DNA from 3 places in the Glaciecola sp. G7-5 genome. Region 3 is predicted to be linked to each of the others. Evidence: predicted binding sites of a transcription regulator. Region 3 holds the regulator's gene; each other region holds the start of a gene.
What was found. Region 3 encodes sigma-54, which starts transcription at its own class of promoters, with help from an activator protein. Its sites were predicted from a motif close to GTTGGCACGNNNNTNGNNT; they were not measured.
Positions count from the first base shown of each region.

Region 1: the regulator sigma-54 is predicted to act here: its motif matches at 1,893-1,911, upstream of AC0L6H_RS08085 (TorF family putative porin).
Region 2: the regulator sigma-54 is predicted to act here: its motif matches at 1,150-1,168, upstream of AC0L6H_RS01200 (choice-of-anchor E domain-containing protein).

Region 1 is NZ_CM147892.1:1,870,593-1,873,876, reverse strand. It holds gene AC0L6H_RS08100 (putative bifunctional diguanylate cyclase/phosphodiesterase) at 1-339, shown strand, start outside; gene AC0L6H_RS08095 (DUF2970 domain-containing protein) at 343-540, opposite strand; gene AC0L6H_RS08090 (hypothetical protein) at 537-860, opposite strand; gene AC0L6H_RS08085 (TorF family putative porin) at 1,178-1,813, opposite strand; gene rpe (ribulose-phosphate 3-epimerase) at 2,232-2,894, shown strand; gene trpS (tryptophan--tRNA ligase) at 2,904-3,284, shown strand, end outside.
Region 2 is NZ_CM147892.1:288,056-291,339, forward strand. It holds gene AC0L6H_RS01195 (GGDEF domain-containing response regulator) at 1-264, shown strand, start outside; gene AC0L6H_RS01200 (choice-of-anchor E domain-containing protein) at 392-1,066, opposite strand; gene AC0L6H_RS01205 (alpha-2-macroglobulin family protein) at 1,709-3,284, shown strand, end outside.
Region 3 is NZ_CM147892.1:2,374,102-2,377,385, forward strand. It holds gene rapZ (RNase adapter RapZ) at 1-371, opposite strand, end outside; gene ptsN (PTS IIA-like nitrogen regulatory protein PtsN) at 434-877, opposite strand; gene hpf (ribosome hibernation promoting factor) at 885-1,172, opposite strand; gene AC0L6H_RS10435 (RNA polymerase factor sigma-54) at 1,198-2,733, opposite strand; gene lptB (LPS export ABC transporter ATP-binding protein) at 2,890-3,284, opposite strand, start outside.

The sequences.
Region 1 (3,284 bases), 500 kb from region 3:
GGCTTTAAAATTGCAATTGATGACTTTGGTGCAGGCTATTCTTCTTTATCCTATTTAACGGCTTTCCCATACGATACCGTAAAATTAGACCGTTCATTGCTAAACAATATCGATGTCGACAAACGACAACAACGTATCGTTGGTTCGCTAACGCAAATGTTGCATGGTTTATCTGTTCCCATTGTGGCGGAAGGTGCTGAAACAGAAGCGCAGTTTGCGCAATTGCGAGCTTTAGGTTGTGACTACATACAAGGCTTCTTAATTTCTAAACCTATCCCGCATTCGGATCTGGTTGTTTTCTTAAAAAGCTGTGGAGTGGATTACGTGCATGAACACTGATATTTACGCGCTAGGCAATAGTAAATTGACACCAAACCAAATACTCAAGATGAAGACGATTACCATTATAACGCCAACAATAATGAAGGGAACTATTGAAAAGGTGTTAGCATCTTTGACATATTGCCGCTGAGATTGGACGCCAAAAAAACCAGCCATCACACTACGAATAATGCCTAACCAGCGCTTTAGTGTATTCATTTGCGAGACAATAGCTCGAGCAAGTCAAGATAGTGAAATTCAACTGAATCAGAACGTTTGAAAAGCCAAGTTAACCAACCGATTTGTTGATTGTTGCGATTGCAAACCGAAAGCGGTTCAGTTCCGTCATTACTTGTCTGTTTATTATTCGTGGTGTCAATGATCACATTGTTATGTAGGGCATTATTGTGGAACACGTGGTTGCTCAAACAAGGTTGGTTTGCTTGGTTGAATACGGCGCTAATGATAAACACCATTGCTCCGCTCACGATGGTTGCTGTTGCAAACATGCTGGTAGGAAACCGCTTTTTGTTTTTCATCGCATTTACCTTATCATTTACGTTAACCACGCAGGCTTAACGATAACAAACTGTTAATGTTTGTGCCGAAGTCCGTTTCACTTTCGTGTTGTAAGACAAAGTTGCCTTTAAACGAGAAACGCCTAGCACGCTTAACAGCGTATCTGATTATTCACAAGGCAAGAAACACCCTGAAACAATTAATAGAATTAGTTTACAGTAAATACGAAAAAACGCCAGTATGCGATCTATACTAAGGTTTAAATTTATGTTATTCGGTTATTTAAAACTCGATACCCAAGTGATCAAAAAATCACTTGGGTAAAGGCTAGTTAAGCTTAAAGGCTAAACGATTTACCGATAGTGAAATAGACAGACTCATCATCATCTAAATCACTGCCGCTTATTACAAGGCCTACGCCTGCATCAAATCCAGCCATTTCAAATCCATAACCAAACTCGGCATATTCACCAGAGAAATCTTTACCGAAGCTTCCAACTGTTGCGCTAAAGCCTTCGTGCTCAAAACTAATGCCTACGAATGTGTAGTCAGCTTCAGCAATTTCGAGTCCTGCATCATCTGCTTGCTTACCAATGGTGTACTCAAGGCTAAATTGACCAAAAGATGCACCAAAGTTGATTTCATCATAACGGCTATCAAAGTCGCCAGTATAAAGATAGGTAGTAACGCCTGCACTTAAGCCAAAACCGCCGTCAAACTCGTGGCCGTAACCAGCATATAAATCGACTTCAAGACCATCTTCAACGTCAGCACCCCAAACGCCAGCATAAAAACCGCCGTCTTCATAATCTAAACCACCATTAGCAGTAGCGGTGCCATTTTGGATAATACCGCGGAAGTGATATTCGCTCATCAGGCCAGCATTTGCTGATAATTCTGCCTGTGCTTGCGTGGCTAATAATGTAGAAGCGACCAATGTTGCTGCGATTGTAGCTTTAGTTAATAATTTCATGTGTGTTCTCCGTACTATGTACATAATGTTAATAAAAAAACGGGTTGTCGCTAATTTGTATTATTATTTGTTTAGTTGATAGCAATGGCAGTGCCAACTTAACAAAAATCTTTTAAAAACCATTAATTACAACAACTTACACTAAAATACAATTACTTTAACTAGTATTTTTGATATAAATTCTTCCCCTATAAACAATATTACAGGTGATTTGTTGCACTATTATGTGGCGTCATCACCATTTTAGAGCAAGATTGGATGCTAATCTTGCACCAATACGCAAAATAATTGTCTTTTTTATTCGGGTGCTCTTTTATTATGTTGTACAATTGCCCGCAAACTTTAATGAGTATTAAGTGATAAGTGGGCGTAATTGATTCGCTTGCATTCCTATAAATTAAATTAACGCGAGCGAACTATGCATAAACCTTTAATTGCCCCTTCCATCTTGTCTGCAGACTTTGCCCGTTTAGGTGAAGAAGTTACTAAGGTACTAGAGGCTGGTGCAGATATTATTCATTTTGATGTGATGGACAATCATTATGTCCCGAATTTAACCTTTGGTCCGACTATTTGCACGGCCTTGCGTAATTACGGTATTACCGCAGATATTGACGTGCACCTTATGGTATCACCCGTTGATTCAATGATAGAAGCCTTTGCTAAAGCGGGCGCTAGTATGATTAGTTTCCATCCTGAAGCTAGTCAGCACGTAGACCGCAGCATTGAACTTATCAAACAAAATGGTTGTAAAGCCGGTTTGGTACTTAATCCTGCCAGTTCATTGAGCCTCCTCGATTATGTACTTGAAAAGCTCGACTATGTACTATTAATGTCTGTTAATCCTGGCTTTGGCGGTCAAAAATTTATTCCCAACATTGTTGAAAAAACAGCACATTTGAAGGCAATAATAGACGAAATGGGGCTAGATACTCGAATCGAAGTCGATGGTGGGATTAACAAAGACACCATCAGAGACGTTTATCTAGCAGGTGCCGACATGTTTGTTGCTGGCAGTGCCATATTCGGTCAAGATGACTACCGCAAAGCAATTAGCGAATTAACACAACAACTCAAATAGGGATACGCTGTGAGCAGTTTTTCAACATCAAATACGACAACATCTACAACAAGCAAGCCCATTGTTCTTAGTGGCTGCCAACCTTCAGGTCAACTTACCCTAGGAAATTATTTAGGCGCGTTGCGCCAATGGGTAGCGATGCAAGCGAGCCACGATTGTTTGTATATGATAGTTGACTTACATGCTATTACAGTAAGGCAGGACCCAAGTGAATTAAATAAAGCCTGTTTAGATGGCCTAGCACTTTATCTCGCCTGCGGCATTGACCCTAAGCAAAGCACCATATTTATGCAATCACATGTGCCCGAGCATGCTCAGCTCGGTTGGGTATTAAACTGCTACACACAAATGGGTGAGCTTAATCGCATGACCCAGTTTAAAGATAAGTCG
Region 2 (3,284 bases), 2.1 Mb from region 3:
AATCGTGGCGCGAGCTTAAAGGCCGAAGAGGTCATGACCCGCTTTAACAATCCAAACTCTATTGTTAACCAACAAGTTAATGCGCGCCACATTACCTGCACGATTGGACAGGCAGTAGCAGCACCTGCTGGCGGTGGTGAACCAGAACAGCTATTTGAAATGGCTGATGACTTGCTATTTGAAGCTCAACAAAGAGGAACTGGCCAGATTTACAGGAATGAAGAGATTCTTGGCGTTGACGGCCTAAACCCTGAAGACAATTAAAATCTTAAGATGGCAAGGAATAGCTGACTAATAACTATCGTACAAAAAGTGTATAAAAAGCTGACACAAAAAAAGGTTGCCGTACTAGACGGCAACCTTTATATAAGTATTTTGCGTTAGCAAATAATTACTTACGGCTTCTTCTTACGCCAGCGAAAGCTAAAAGACCTAGGCCTAATAGAGCTACGTGAGCAGGAGCAGATACTGGAACAGTTACGTCAGAGTATGTGTATACAACTGAAACTAAACCACCAGCAGAAGTGTTAAATGCGCTTGTAAGGTTACCAGCACCAGTTGATGAACTTGTAGCAGTTGCATCAAATGAGAAAGTAGACATGCCAACACCGCTGAAGAATGCTAGTGTACCAGCGTCCATAAAGGTCGCTTCTTCGTATTGGTTAGCAGTCAAATCTAACCAGCTCATACCAGAAGTTCCACCGAAATCTAAAACACCATCATAAGCAGTAGCATTGAAAGTGTTAGATACACTTGGGATAGTAACAACTAGCGTGTTCATCATTGCGTCAGCAAGAGTAAGAACAGCTTCAAGCTTAGTAACGATAGTCGCAGCTTCTGCGTCTCTACTTTCAACTTCAGCTGAACCGAAGATGCTTCCGTCGATAGAAAAAGTTACTGACTCAAGAACGCGAGTGCCGCCCATTGTATCGAACTTTTGCAAATCAACAGTAGTAGTAAAGTTAGTAGTAGCAACGGCTACAGTATCGCTAAACGTTAGAGTAGCAGCATTTGTGAAACCCGCCGCACATAAAAGTGTAGCTCCACATAAAATTTTCTTCAACATAGTATATTCCTTATTTTTTTTCATGGTAATGAACTCAAGTCAGCTAGGTTAGCAAACAATCATCGATTCATTACGGCTTAGGAAAGCAATTATCGAGCCAAAAATATTTCGCTAGGTTTTTCAGCAAGATAGCATAGGACATTAAGAGATGTTTATAGATGTGTAAAAAATCCTGACACTCAGCCTATAAATGGAGCTCTGAAAAGCTGCCTAAAGGGCAATTATTTTTTGCACGCGAATGCCCATTTTGCAAGGTGTTTAGCATTGTTGTGTGTTGTACAGTATGATGCTAATAAACACGACTTTATTGAAGGTGTAAAAGTGTAAATATCCTAATTTAGATGAACTTTTATCCCTTTATTTTGCCCTAAATCCAGAAAGTAAGTGTCGCGTAAACAAACCAAAGACGCCTCAAATTAAGGACCAAACATGCCATTATTTCTGCAAATTCTACTACTCCCCTTGGTCTTTATTAGTAGCGTCTTTACATTCATTTTTGGCAATTTTTCGTGGTCAAGGCCAGCGTGGCTCTCATATCTTATTAGGCTTGCAAAGCATAGCCCGCTAAAATTGATAAGTTTGCTGCTACTATGCGCAATTGCAAGTGTCTCAGGGTACAAGATATACGAGTATTACCAGAGCTTGCCAACGCCAATCTTAGTTGATGCAGTAATTACACCTCCCAATGTATTTTACGAGAGCGAAAATGGCGAAAAAACCGGACGCGGACCACTGCTTGTAGAATTTGTGTATAACTCATCAACAATGAACGCGAAAGAAGCTCCACAAGCGATAGCTGAAACTCGCTTAGCGCCTTCTCATACTACAATGCGAGCAGATTTCCCCTCTGTAGCACCTATAGAATTGGTAGGTGAGCAAGTACTCAATGGGATCACGATGCATCCAGCCAAGGCCGGCATTTGGACTTGGCAAGACGATCGTACACTTTCATTTACACCCGAGACACCATGGCCCGCAGGACAAGAGTACGAAGTAAACTTTGCGCCATCTGTATTTGAAACCAAAGAAAGCTTTAGTGATGATGCGTATCGTTTTTCTACGCAAGCACTAAAAGGACAAATTGAATACAGCGAATTTAGCCTGAGCCTTGACGATAACCTGAAGCAGGTTTTCTTCGAAATGAGCTTTAACTATCCTATAGACATAAATAGCGTTGAAAGAGCGCTCACAATGGCCTATCAGTTAGACGATAACGAGCTAGGTGAATCCCAAAAATATAGCCTAAGTGTTAGCGACGATTCGACGTTTATTAGCGCAATAGCGGCGATCGATAATTTACCCGACCAGCCTCGTATCATTGAAGTTGAAGTAGATGCTGGTGTAAAAAGCCTGTATGGCGGTGAAACAACTAATGAGAAATACGCGAGCAAAATAGTCGTACCCGATGTTTATAGTTACTTGAAGCTAGAGCAATCAGGTATTGAAGTATTACGTTCACCTGAAAATGAGCCTGAACAATTTATATTGCTTAGTTTTAGCGACCTCATCTCACGCAGTGAAATACTAGATAAATTTAGCCTCTATTTATTACCCAATAAGCAGCTTGAAAAAGACGCTCAGCACTCGCGTGTCAAACATTGGCAAAGTCCAAGAGAGATAAACAGCAATGTGCTAGAGGAAGCACAAAAAGTCGATTTTGTACTTATGCCAAATGCCGAAGCAAACAGTCATCATTATCAAATGAAAATTGACGTAGAACCTGGTCGACAACTTTATTTCAAAGTAGCACCAGGCTTACGTTCAGCCAATGGCTTTATACAACGTACTTTTGTTGACAACATTGTCACTGTTCCACCCTATCCACAAGAAGTCATCATTGCTGGTGAAGGCTCGGTATTGACTCATTCCACCGAACACCGACTGGCTTTTTCAACCCGCGGTATAAGTGATGTAAAAGTCAGTATTGGTAAAGTTAAAGATGGCCAGTTATACCATTTAGTTTCACAAACCCAAGGTGATATTAGCAAGCCTGACTTCTACAATTGGCGCTTTAATGAAAACAATTTGGCTGAGTTTAGCAGTCAATTTATAAAAATGAATAATAATAGGGGCGACTTAAAAACAGCGAGCTACGCCTCTGTGGATTTAAACAAGCTAATAAATAAAGAGGAAGCTGGCTTAGGCCTCTTTTTCGTTGAGATAAAAGCATGGGACACGCGCTATGACCGCGAGATTTACAATGTGGGTGACAAGTTAC
Region 3 (3,284 bases):
ACTAAGATTTCGCGCTCTTCGTTGATCGCATCTACCAGTGAGTTACTGCGTTTGAACAAGGGATGTAGGCGCCGCGTTTCACTATAGCGTTTGACGAGTACATCGTCACTTGCATCAAGAAAAATAATGGTAATTTCCCAAAATTCAGGCAGGTAATTAAGTAGTTCGCTAATTTCATTTTCAGTTTCAGGCATATTGCGCACATCAATACTCACGGCAACAAGTTCATGTTGATCCACCAAGGTGTGCGTAAGTGTGGGTAGAAGTGAAACTGGAATATTGTCTACACAGTAGTAGCCAAGATCTTCTAGTGACCGCAAAGCGATTGATTTACCCGAACCTGAGCGACCGCTAATAATCAGAAGTTTCATTTATCACCTTATAAGAGTTACATATGCGTTTGTTTTTATTGCGCTTATGTTCATGAAAAGGTTTAGGCTAACGCGGCGACGATTTCATTTTTGTTTGTGGCTTTACGTATAGCCTTGACGGTGTCCTTATTACTCAGTTTGCGTGCAATACCAGATAATGCTTGAAGGTGTTGATCGGTTTGTTCCTCAGGGACTAATATGGCAAAGAAGATATCTACAGGTTTGCTGTCAATAGCGTCAAACTCAATGGGCTGACTACTAGTGACTATCACCGCAATCATATTGCTTAAGTCTTTAATTTTGCCATGGGGGATAGCAATGCCATGCCCTATACCAGTACTGCCCATTTTTTCGCGGGCCAGTAAACTGCTTAATACTTCCACTTGGTCTAATTCAGGGGATTGTTGGACCGCAATCTCGGAGATGACTTCGAAAATTCGTTTTTTGCTATGACATTCGACCGAACATTGAGTTCGGTCGAGTGAAATGATGTCATTTATTATCATATTCTACTTAGTGACGTTTCTGTTTTTCTTTGTGTTTAATGACCTGACGGTCAAGCTTATCAATGAGGCCGTCGATGGCCGCATACATATCTGTGTGTTCGGCATTCGCAAATACTTCGCCGCCACTTAAGTGAAGCGTCGCTTCTGCTTTTTGAGTGAGCTTTTCGACGTTGAGAATAACATGAACATTGTTAATGTGGTCGAAATGCCTTTCGAGTTTTTCAAATTTGGTATCAACATAATTGCGAAGTGATTCTGTTATGTCGATATGATGACCGGTTAGGTTTATTTGCATAATGCTCGTCCTCTAATGCTTGGCCTCAAACGAGGCTTTTTCGTTGATTCGAAGGGGGAATATGTAACGATTCCCGGTATTTTGCAATTGTTCGTCTAGCTACCTTAATACCCTGGTCCGAAAGCAATTGCGCAATCTTGCTATCGCTTAATGGCTTATGCGCAGGTTCGTCAGCCACGAGCTTCTTAATAAAGGCTCTGATAGCGGTGGAAGAACAATTTTCACCTGACTCCGTTGCTACATGTGACGAAAAGAAATACTTAAGCTCATAAATACCTCTGGGAGTATGCATGTATTTTTGGGTTGTTACACGCGAAATTGTAGATTCGTGCATATCGACCATTTCGGCTACATCATTCAACACCATTGGTTGCATTTTTTCTGGCCCTTGCTCAAAAAATTCGCGTTGTTTGGCAACAATACAATGCGACACTTTAAGTAAGGTTTCATTTCTGCTCTCTAAGCTTTTTATAAACCATTTTGCTTCTTGTAAATGAGACTTAATATATTGAGAATCGTTCGGATTTTTAGTCGTTTTTGACAATTTAGCATAGGTTTCGTTTACCGTCAGCGCAGGTAGAGCTTCGTTATTGAGTTCAACCGTCCACACGCCTTTTTTCTTATAGACATTTACGTCGGGCACAATATATTCTGGTTCTCGTGACGATATTGAGCTGCCAGGACGAGGATTTAAGGTTTTTAATAAACGCATTACTTCCCGAAGTTGGTCTTCTTTGAGGCGAGTCTTGCGCATTAAGGTACGATAATCTTTGCTACTAATTAAATCTGAATGTTCATCAATAATACTGCGAGCTTGCGCCAACCAAGGTGTATCTTCGTTAAATTGTTGAAGTTGTACGAGTAGACACTCTTTTACCGAACGCGCGCCTGAGCCCACCGGATCAAATCGTTGAATGCGTTTCAATACACATTCGACTTCGTCGAGTTCTATGTCTTCATTATCTAAACTCTCGAGAATTTCTTCACTACTAACGGTCAAGTAACCTGATTCATCGATAGAATCAATAATTGCAATTGCGATAGATTTGTCATTATCACTAAAGTGGGTGAGTTCTACTTGCCACATAAGGTGGTCTTGAATAGATTCGGTTGTTTCTCCTTGAAAAACGTAGTCATCATCAGGATTAATACCGGTCATGCGCGTTGGCGCTGAAGTCGACCCTAAATACTCTTCCCAAGAGCTATCTAATGGCAAGTCATCGGGCAGTTCTCTATTCTCAAGCGCATCATGCGAATCCATAGTATCTGGCACTTCAGTGTCGCCGTTGGCCATTGCTGTATCGTTGTTGTTTGTCGCTTCGGCACTCACTGACAACTGTTCTTTATCAGTGCGAGAATCAAGGGTTTGATTGTCATCCGATGACGCACTATTGCTTTCTACATCATGCTCTGCAGTCTCTAATAATGGATTGGATTCAAGGGCTTCTTGAATCTCTTGTTGTAAATCCAGAGTAGAAAGCTGCAACAACTTGATTGCCTGTTGCAATTGAGGAGTCATGGTAAGTTGTTGACTAAACTTGAGCTGCAACGAAGGTTTCATTACTGACCTTCTACTTTATTAATGCGGTGTTTTTGCATAAGGGGCTCTAATTTCTCCAATTGTAGGAAACATCGGTTCCTGTCTATTTTGACATAATGCTGAAGCTATCAACGACTAAGCACTCACTTTTCTACATGATAGCGCTTTAGCGAGTCATTACAAAGAAAATTGTTCACCTAAATAAACATCTCTCACCGTCTGGTTCGAAAGTACTTCTTGTGCACTGCCCGAGGCAATAAGTTCCCCATGGCTAACAATATAGGCTATTTCACAAACATCGAGGGTTTCTTTAACGTTGTGGTCGGTAATGAGTACGCCAATGCCGCGCTCTTTCAACTGATAAATAATCTTCTTTATGTCATTCACCGATATAGGATCGACACCAGCGAATGGTTCATCTAGTAAAATAAATTTAGGATCAGCGGCTAATGCGCGAGCAATTTCAACTCTTCTGCGTTCACCACCCGACAGGCTCATGCCTAGACTATTGCGAATATGATTAATATTAAAATCATCAAGCAGTTCATCTGCAATGCGTTCGCGTTGTTCTT